4 regions of the Metabacillus sp. KH_069 genome follow, and region 1 is predicted to be linked to each of the others. Evidence: riboswitches for the same ligand, from Rfam matches in the RefSeq annotation. Region 1 holds a riboswitch; each other region holds the start of a gene.
What was found. A riboswitch is a leader RNA that binds a small molecule or an ion and turns the genes downstream of it on or off. The one in region 1 is predicted to bind cobalamin.
Positions count from the first base shown of each region.

Region 2: it holds a riboswitch for cobalamin, as region 1 does, so the genes downstream of both, AC3ISE_RS04190 (ribonucleoside-diphosphate reductase subunit alpha) here and AC3ISE_RS14180 (DUF4430 domain-containing protein) in region 1, are expected to answer to the same signal.
Region 3: it holds a riboswitch for cobalamin, as region 1 does, so the genes downstream of both, metE (5-methyltetrahydropteroyltriglutamate--homocysteine S-methyltransferase) here and AC3ISE_RS14180 (DUF4430 domain-containing protein) in region 1, are expected to answer to the same signal.
Region 4: it holds a riboswitch for cobalamin, as region 1 does, so the genes downstream of both, AC3ISE_RS10500 (cob(I)yrinic acid a,c-diamide adenosyltransferase) here and AC3ISE_RS14180 (DUF4430 domain-containing protein) in region 1, are expected to answer to the same signal.

Region 1 is NZ_CM174460.1:2,835,103-2,837,303, reverse strand. Features, by position in the region: gene AC3ISE_RS14185 (ATP-binding protein) at 1-640, shown strand, start outside; cobalamin riboswitch at 731-932, shown strand; gene AC3ISE_RS14180 (DUF4430 domain-containing protein) at 1,143-1,553, shown strand; gene AC3ISE_RS14175 (ECF transporter S component) at 1,568-2,083, shown strand; gene AC3ISE_RS14170 (cob(I)yrinic acid a,c-diamide adenosyltransferase) at 2,156-2,201, shown strand, end outside.
Region 2 is NZ_CM174460.1:813,277-815,477, forward strand. Features, by position in the region: gene AC3ISE_RS04190 (ribonucleoside-diphosphate reductase subunit alpha) at 1-882, opposite strand, end outside; cobalamin riboswitch at 1,065-1,247, opposite strand; gene dat (D-amino-acid transaminase) at 1,495-2,201, shown strand, end outside.
Region 3 is NZ_CM174460.1:2,269,917-2,272,117, forward strand. Features, by position in the region: gene metE (5-methyltetrahydropteroyltriglutamate--homocysteine S-methyltransferase) at 1-874, opposite strand, end outside; cobalamin riboswitch at 1,025-1,228, opposite strand; gene AC3ISE_RS11260 (GNAT family N-acetyltransferase) at 1,299-2,102, opposite strand.
Region 4 is NZ_CM174460.1:2,118,149-2,120,349, forward strand. Features, by position in the region: gene AC3ISE_RS10495 (cobyric acid synthase) at 1-696, opposite strand, end outside; gene AC3ISE_RS10500 (cob(I)yrinic acid a,c-diamide adenosyltransferase) at 680-1,228, opposite strand; cobalamin riboswitch at 1,359-1,542, opposite strand; gene AC3ISE_RS10505 (Dph6-related ATP pyrophosphatase) at 1,609-2,201, opposite strand, start outside.

The DNA of each region.
Region 1 (2,201 bases):
GCAGGGATACAGTGAAGCGATTGTCGATGACATTGCAAGCTCTGAGGAAGAGAAAAAAGAGATTGCTCAGGTCATCTATGATGAATCACTGCGCATGGGAAGACTTGTTAACGATTTGCTTGATCTTGCAAGAATGGAAGCAGGACACATCTCTCTTAATTTAGAGCGAATCTTGGTTCATGAGTTTATTGAGAAAATCAGCCGGAAATTCCAGGGACTTGCAAGAGACAAAAAAATTACGTTAACCTCCTCTTTTTCACTGGATGATCCTGAGTTTGTCCTTGATCCGGATAAGATTGAACAGGTTTTGACGAACCTTGTTGATAATGCGATCAGACATACCCAAGAAGGGGGATCTGTTGAAATTCATGTTCAAACCGTTGCAGGCGGCATGAAAATTGACGTAAAAGATACAGGAACGGGTATTGTAGAAGAGGATTTGCCTTTTGTCTTTGAACGTTTTTATAAAGCGGATAAAGCAAGAACAAGAGGTCGTTCGGGCACTGGACTTGGCCTTGCGATTGCAAAAAACATCGTTGATGCCCATGCAGGCACAATTAATGTTCACAGCAAGGTGAATGAAGGGACAGCGTTCAGCTTCTATTTGCCTCGAAAAAGCGATGTTTCTGATAGAACATGACGAAAATTCTTGTTTCATAAGAAACACCGAATGAAATTTCTGTTGAAGACCTCAGTCGTTTTATGTAAAATAAGACTGAATTAATAAAATCGTATACTTTGAGATATAGGTGCTTTACGCTTAATAGGGAATCAGGTGAAATGCCTGAACTGTCCCCGCAACTGTATTTGCCGACGAAACTTTGTCTAAACCACTGTATAATCAGATGGCTCTATTGCTGTTTATTATATGGGAAGGTTCGAGTGGAGGATGACGCAAAAGTCAGTAGACCTGCCGATATCTCTTACATTGTTTGTATTCTTCGGGGCTTGAGCATAGAAACGGCAGGATTTATGTTTCTTTGCATACAATCCCAATCTATTTATGCCGTTTTTAAGCCCATCTTAGGAGATGGGCTTTTTCGTATTTCTCAGGATAAAAAGATCAAGCTCCAGAGCCTGACTTCCGTGAAGTGTTTCATGATCCACTAAATAGATACATACAGAAGAAGGAGAGATTAGTTGTGAAAAAATTAATAAGTTTACTGTCCGTTTTCCTTTTAGCGCTGCTTGCAGCTTGCGGAAATACAGCGGAGGAACCGAAGAAAGAAGCTCCAAAATCTGAACAGGCTGCTGATGAAGCAGAAGAAATGAAAGCTGCTGTCACACTTACTAAAAATGAAATGGCAGAAAAAGTAGACTCTAAAGAATTGGCTTTTGAAGAAGGTCAGACACTGATGGATGCAATGAAAGCGAATTTCAAAGTAGAAGAATCTGGCGGCTTTATCAGCGGAATTGATGGAATCATGGCAAGCGATGCGGATAAAACTTACTGGCATTTAATTGTTAATGGAGAAGACGCAATGACGGGTGCTAATGAAATCGAGCTGAAAGATGGAGATAAAGTTGAGTTCGATTTAAGAAAATATGAGTAATCCTGGAGAGCGCTATGTCGACTAGAAGAATCAGTCTGCTTTCGCTGCTGATCGCACTATCAGTTGTTGGAAGAATGGCATTTCAATTTGTGCCGAATATTCAGCCAATGACTGCCATTATTCTCATCACTTCAATATTAATTGGCCCTGTAAATGGCATGATTGTAGCCGTTTTAGGGTGCTTCCTGAGCAATTTGCTGCTCGGGATGGGAACATGGACAATCTGGCAAATGCTCGCATGGGGCATTCTCGCATTGATATCAGGTCTTTTAGGCAAATATGTGAAATCAAATCGTCTTATCATCTTTACACCCATTTCTGTATTAGCAGGATACCTATTCGGGTTTGTTGTTTCACTGAATATGTTTGTCTTGACTGACCATGGATTCGCCTATTATCTTGCTGGTCTGCCTTTTGATACAGCACATGCAATCGGAAATGGCATTTTCTTTCTTTTGCTATACCCTATCATGAGAAAAACGTTTGAGTATTACTTGAATAAGAAGGATTATGGCGTAACAATGCAATAAGAAAAATGGTAAAATAAAAGAGCGATTAGTTTCGCTCTTTTTACTTTTAAACCCTAAAGGAGCTGCTGAAAAATGAATTTATATACAAGAACAGGCGACAAAGGGAAAACAAGCATTA
Region 2 (2,201 bases), 2.0 Mb from region 1:
GTTCAGCTGTTTCATCCACGGGATTACGCCGGAAGAGACTCCTTTAAAGCCTTTAATGTCACTGCCTCGGCTGCGGATCTTTCCTAGATAAACTCCGATGCCTCCGCCAGATTTTGAAAGATTTGCAATATCTGTATTGCTGTCAAAGATGCCTTGCAGACTATCATCAACTGTATCTATAAAACAGCTCGACAGCTGGCCGACAGGCTTCCCTGCATTTGATAATGTCGGTGTAGCAACGGTCATATACAGATTGCTGAGAGCCCAGTAAGCTTCTTTGACAAGCTGAAGGCGATGCTCTGTTTTTTCATTGGCCATAAGCGTCATGGCGATGACAAGATAGCGTTCCTGCGGCAGTTCAAATGTTTTTTTATCAAAATCTCTTGCTAAATAGCGGTCCGACAAGGTGCGGAGTCCAATGTATGTAAACAGCTTGTCTTTTTCCGGCTGAATGATTGATGAAAGGCTTTGTATTTCTTCGTCTGAATATGCGTTCAGCAAATTCGGACTGTATATGCCCTTATCAGTCAGTGTTTTAAGTAAGTTCAGAAACGAATCATATCCATTTGGCTGATTGCGGTTGAACGCAGCTTCCTTATATAGCTTTCTTAGATAAATGCGTGCACAAAAGTAAGTCCATTGAGGTTCAAGCTCACTAATATTGGAGAGACCTTCGAGAATAAGGAGATTGGAGATTTGGGATGTTGTATATTCACTGCGGCCTTCGATGCTTTGTACAATTCTTGTGCTGTAAGCATCCAGGTCAAGCTCTTTGAAGCCGTGTCCGATTTCATCTATGAAGTCTCTTATCCGTTTTTCTGAAAATGGGGCTTTTTCAAGTGTCAGTTCATTAAAAATAATTGTTGCCATTTTGGTTGCCATTTGACATCCTCCTAAAAAATAATAAAGCGCAAAGGCTTTAATCAGCTCTTGATTGTGTGATGTTTATACCTAAAAAAAAATCCGCTCATGGGATCATGAGCGGATCAAACGATAGAATAAAAGGATACAAGCAGTCCTGTTATTAACCATCGTTTCATCTCCTCAGTCCCCGAAGAATTCGAAACTATAGCAATCAAATGGCAGGTCTCCTGACTTGTGATCATTCTGCGCTGAGTCCTTCCCATACTTCAATCTCGTACAGTGGTATTCCCAGTTCGTCACACTTACAGTTGCGGGGACAGTTCCGGATTTGCACCGGATTCCCTTTTAAGCCAATAAATTGGCACCTTTGCTTGCTGTTGTTTTTCAATATGTAGTATTGCGATTTTGATTTTTTATCAATATCTTGTGTTTGTGGATAATTTCATCATAATGGACAGGAAAAGAAATTTCAACTGAAATCTGTAAAAAAACAAATAAAAAGATGAAACCATTTTACAGACCAGCGTGTTTCATCATAACATAGAGAGAGGAAGTTTTTCATTCAATCACATGTAATAAAATCGATTTATTTCAGAAAACAGCCTTCAATCTAACCAAAGGAGCCTTCATATGTACATACTTTTAAACGGTGAATTTAAGCAGAAAAACGAAGTATCCATTGATTTTGAAGATAGAGGATATCAATTTGGGGATGGCGTGTACGAGGTAATCAGAGTATATAATGGCTCGTTTTTTGCGATGAAAGAGCACATGGAGCGATTTGTCAGAAGTGCAAAAGAGATTAAGATTGTACTTCAGCATTCAGCAGAAGAATTAACAGGAATGCTGAATGAACTCATCCATAAAAATCAGGTGCAAGATGGTGCTGTTTATATGCAAATCACACGCGGGGTAACAGGAAGGAAGCATCTTTTTCCGGGAAAAGACGTTACTCCTAAGATAGTAGCCTATCCAATTCCTTGCTCAAAGCCTGTAAAAGAGCAGGAAAAAGGCATTAAGCTGTATCTTATTGAAGATATCCGCTGGCTGAGATGTGATATCAAAAGCCTGAATTTGCTTGGGAATGTTCTCGCCAAACAGGAGGCTTACGAAAATGCAGCATACGAGGCTCTGCTTCATCGCGGTGAGCATATAACGGAGGGTTCTTCGTCTAATTTTTACGGTGTAAAGAATGGGACCATTTATACACACCCTGCGAATCATTTGATTTTAAATGGTGTGACTCGCATGAAAGTTGCAGATCTTTGCAGAAAAAACGGATTGACGCTGGCGGAAGAGAGATTGAAAGTAGACGACCTCAAAACGCTTGATGAAGC
Region 3 (2,201 bases), 570 kb from region 1:
CATTCCGTCCATCAATGACACCTGCAGCGAGAACTTTATCCTTTGGGAATCCTGCGGTTTGCAGCTTTTGAAGGGATAGACCGCTGTCATATACGAAATCTAGTCCAATACCATCAACCGGAAGGCTGACTAGGTGATCGTATTGTTCAACACTTTCAAAATAAGTTTGTATCAGCAGCTTCGCATTTACTGTTTCTCTTTTGATTGTTCCATAAATTTCTTGAGCCTTTAAAAATAATGCATCATCTGCATCCGATGTCACGAACACCGGTTCATCAATCTGTATCCACTCAGCGCCTGCATCTGCAAGCTCCTGCAGGACCTGAACATATAAAGGAATTAACTTCTGAAGAACTTGGTCTTTATTTTCCCCTTTTGATAAAGCAACTAAGGTAAGCGGACCGACAAGAACAGGCTTGCCGTTTATGCCCAGCTCTTCTTTTGCTTCAAGATAAAGATGCAACGGCCGGTTTTTAGTCAGTCTTGGCTCTGCTTGACCCAGTTCAGGTACAAGATAATGATAATTCGTGTTAAACCATTTTGTCATTTCAGCCGCCACTTGATCTCTGCTGCCTCTTGCAATATCAAAATAGGTCTGAAGGGAGTTAGCATCCTGCTTCCGGAACCTCTCCGGCAGCAGGCCAAACAAAACTGCTGTATCCAAAATATGATCATAATAGCTGAAGTCACCAATCGGTATTAGATCAATTCCTTTTTCCTGCTGTTTCTGCAAATGAGACAGTCTGATCTGTTTCATCTGCTGTTTAAATTGCGGTTCCGTTATATCGCCTTTCCAAAACGATTCCAGCGTCTTTTTCCACTCTCTTTTTTCTCCGATTCTCGGATAACCTAAGTTTGAATTTTTAATGGTCATTGCTGTTCCCCCGTTTCTTATCATCTCTCAACTTTCTGTGCATGAAAAAAACTCTCTTGCATAAAGAGAGTTTGATGGACAAAGTTAACTTGAGTTGAGACACAAGACAGGTTTCAACATATCGCATCACCCTCCCTATTTCGCGTAGGCATGAAGTGCATACAATAGGCAGGTCTCCTGACTCAGGTTCATTGAATTCTATTCCCTTCCCATTTTTCATTTGAAAAACAGTGGGTCTTTATAAAATTCTCCCCATTACAGTGGCGCGACCGCGTCGGATTTTCACCGAGCTTCCCTTTTAAGCTAAGACAGAAAAATACTCTTGCCATTAGCACCTATCGCTTTTAAAAATATTAAATTTTTTAAATTAAGCAACAATTGTTTTTAAGCATAGCTGAAGTTTTGGTTTCATGCAAGTATTATATTAAGTCTGTGCAGCTATTCCAAGGACTTTCCATTTGGCAGCTTCATAAAATCCAAGCTGTTTATAAAGATTCCCCGCATCTGGATTGTTATAAAACAAATAAATGTCCATTTCTTCAGCTGCAAGCTCATGGCAAATGGCACGTATCATTTCTGAGGCATATCCTTTCCGCCGATGCGCGGGGGGCGTAGCTACACCAACTATAATGGCAGTGCGGCTGCTTTCAATAAATACGCCTGCTGTCGAAACCATTTTTCCATCTTCAGCCTTGTATAAAACTTTCAATTTTCCTGCTTCTATGTTTTGATAGTGATCATTCGCAAAGAAGTCTTCATTCGGTACAACCATTTTATATTCATCGACCTGCATGAACAAATCGTAAAGTTTTCGGCATTCTTCGAGACTGGTAATCACTTTTATATCCTCGCTTGGCTGTAAATCTTTGCTTCCTCCATACTTGAGCATGAAAGAATCACTCTCAAGATCCATTTGAAAGTGATGTTTAAACTCATCAATCAATTCTTTTTTCCCGACAATTTTGCGGATGCCAGTTTCCTGAATAATGGATGCAAATTCAGTTAATGGGAGATTGATAATAGGACTGTAGTAATAAATTTTTTCAGGATAGATCATTAAAAGGGCATTCAAATGCATATTCTGATAACTTCCGTAAACCATCATATGTTCTTCTGACAAGTCCTCGATAATCAATGCATTCAATTCGAAATCGGTCCGTAAAAATTCAGCTGCATGACCGTATTCTTTTTTATCTATTAATTTAATTTGCATTTGCTGATCGCTCATTTCTCTTCTCCTGACAAAAAAAATTTAAGTCTTTTAGAATATTCTAACATTCTCTAGTTAATTTGATATATATTTTAATAGAGAAGTTTTTCAGTTCGC
Region 4 (2,201 bases), 720 kb from region 1:
AACTCCAAGTACCGGAAGCCCTGTATATTCTTCAAACCAGTCCAGTCCCGGCTGAAGCAGAGATAGATCGCCTCTGAATTTATTGATGATCACCCCGATAATCCGGTTCCGATCCGCCTCGCTCAGCAGCTGCAGGGTCCCGACCAGGCTGGCAAAAACGCCTCCTTTGTCAATATCTCCGATTAAAATCACTGGAGCCTCTGCGATTGCTGCTACTCTCATGTTCACAAGCTCACGGTCATTTAAATTCACTTCTGCAGGAGAACCTGCCCCTTCGATCACAATGACTTCGTATTTGTTTGACAGCTTCATCAGCGAATCCTTGATCGCCTGAAGCCCTAAATGATAAAAATCCTCTCTATACTCGGTTGCCCTCATATTTGCATAGGGCTTCCCATGAAAAACCACCTGAGATTCCATGTCTTTTGATGGCTTGATCAAAATGGGATTCATATCAGTCGTGGCTTCTATTCGGGCAGCCTCCGCCTGAATTCCCTGAGCCCTTCCGATTTCCTTGCCATCACTCGTAATATAAGAATTCAGAGCCATATTTTGCGATTTAAACGGGGCTGTTTGATAGCCGTCCTGCCTGAAAATCCGGCAGAGTGCTGTGACGAGCATGCTTTTTCCTGCGTCAGAATGTGTCCCTTGAATCATGAGTTTTAATGCGTTTTGTTCTTCAATATTCAATTCCATAAATGGCATCTACACCTTCTTCGTAGTAGTGCTTTTCCACATTGATGACAGACACAAGATCCGCGATTTCTTTTATTTCTTCTTTTGCATCTCTTCCTGTCAGAACGATATGAACGTGGGTCGGGCGGTTTTGAATCGTATGTATAACATCCTCTATTGGCAGAACGTCATCAACCGGGAACTTCTGAATAGCTAGCGCATTATTGATTTCATCAAGAATGACAACATCATACTTGCCGCTTACTATCTTTTCTTTAGCTATACTCCAGGCTGATTTTAACGCTTTGCGGTGAACATCAGGTGTTTTTGTCCAAGTGAATCCGGCGCCAAGCTGATGGATCTCTGCACCGTTGAGTGTTTCAAGCACATTTTTTTCACCATAGGTTCTTTCGGGTGATTTTATAAATTGAAGGATGGAGACTTTCATTTCTCTTCCGATTGACCTGACAGCAAGACCGATGGCCGCTGTTGTTTTTCCTTTGCCGTTGCCCGTAAAAATGAGCACTCTTCCTTTTTGATCATTTCCTGTCATTCCCGCATCTCCTCTTTTTGTCTATAAACATAAAAAAGACCTTGAACTGAATAGGAAGTCAGTCAAGGCCTTTAATAAGCAAATTCTTACACACTAAGGGTACCTGACTTATTTTTCCCACCGAAAAACAAGCAATCAATCTTTAAAAGCAGGTCTCCTGGCTTCACGCTTCATTTTCTATTGAACCTTCCCAACTTAAAAAGTCAGTGGCATCTCAATGGAATCTGCGCTTACAGTAGCGGGGGCTGCACCGGATTTTAACCGGTTTCCCTATTATCCTGATTTCATCAGGCACTTTTAAAGAATCATATTTTTTTGTTCATTGTAATCTATAAAAATGGAAATGTCATCAAAATCTTTTTTCTGAAACGTCAGTCAGACTATTTCACGATGAGGGTTAAACCTTCAAGCTCCAGACGCGTCATAGTTTCCATTTGTGTTTTCTCGCCAAATGTAAGCTGGATTCGCTTTTTAAATAACGGGCCATCATACACAAAGGTATGATATTCTCCTGCCTCACCCATAGGACAGACAGGCTCGGACTTCATTTTTTCAATTAGCTGCTGATCAATTTCCTTGCCAAGCCATGTTTTATCAAGCACATCATCCTGAGTTCGGATGATGACTGCTTTGTATCCGCTATTTGCAAAAGCTTGAAGGGCGTGCGCTGCTTCCTTCTTCTCCATCCAGAGCGGATACAGTGCTTCTAACCCGGCAGAGTTCGCTGCATTCTCTCCCCAGCTGCGGTGTTCATCAAGATACAAATCTCCGAAAGCTGCACTTGTAAGATGATAGTTTTCCTTCAACTCTCTAAGTGAATCTATAAAACTTTGAGTATATCCTTTAAATGTGCATCTAATAAAATGCACAGGAATACCTAAGGCTTCACTTTGTTTTAGAATCGCTTCCAATTTCTCGCCATGTCCGAACGTTCTTTCCAGCTCCACTGGTACAGTGGTTACAAGACAGGCAA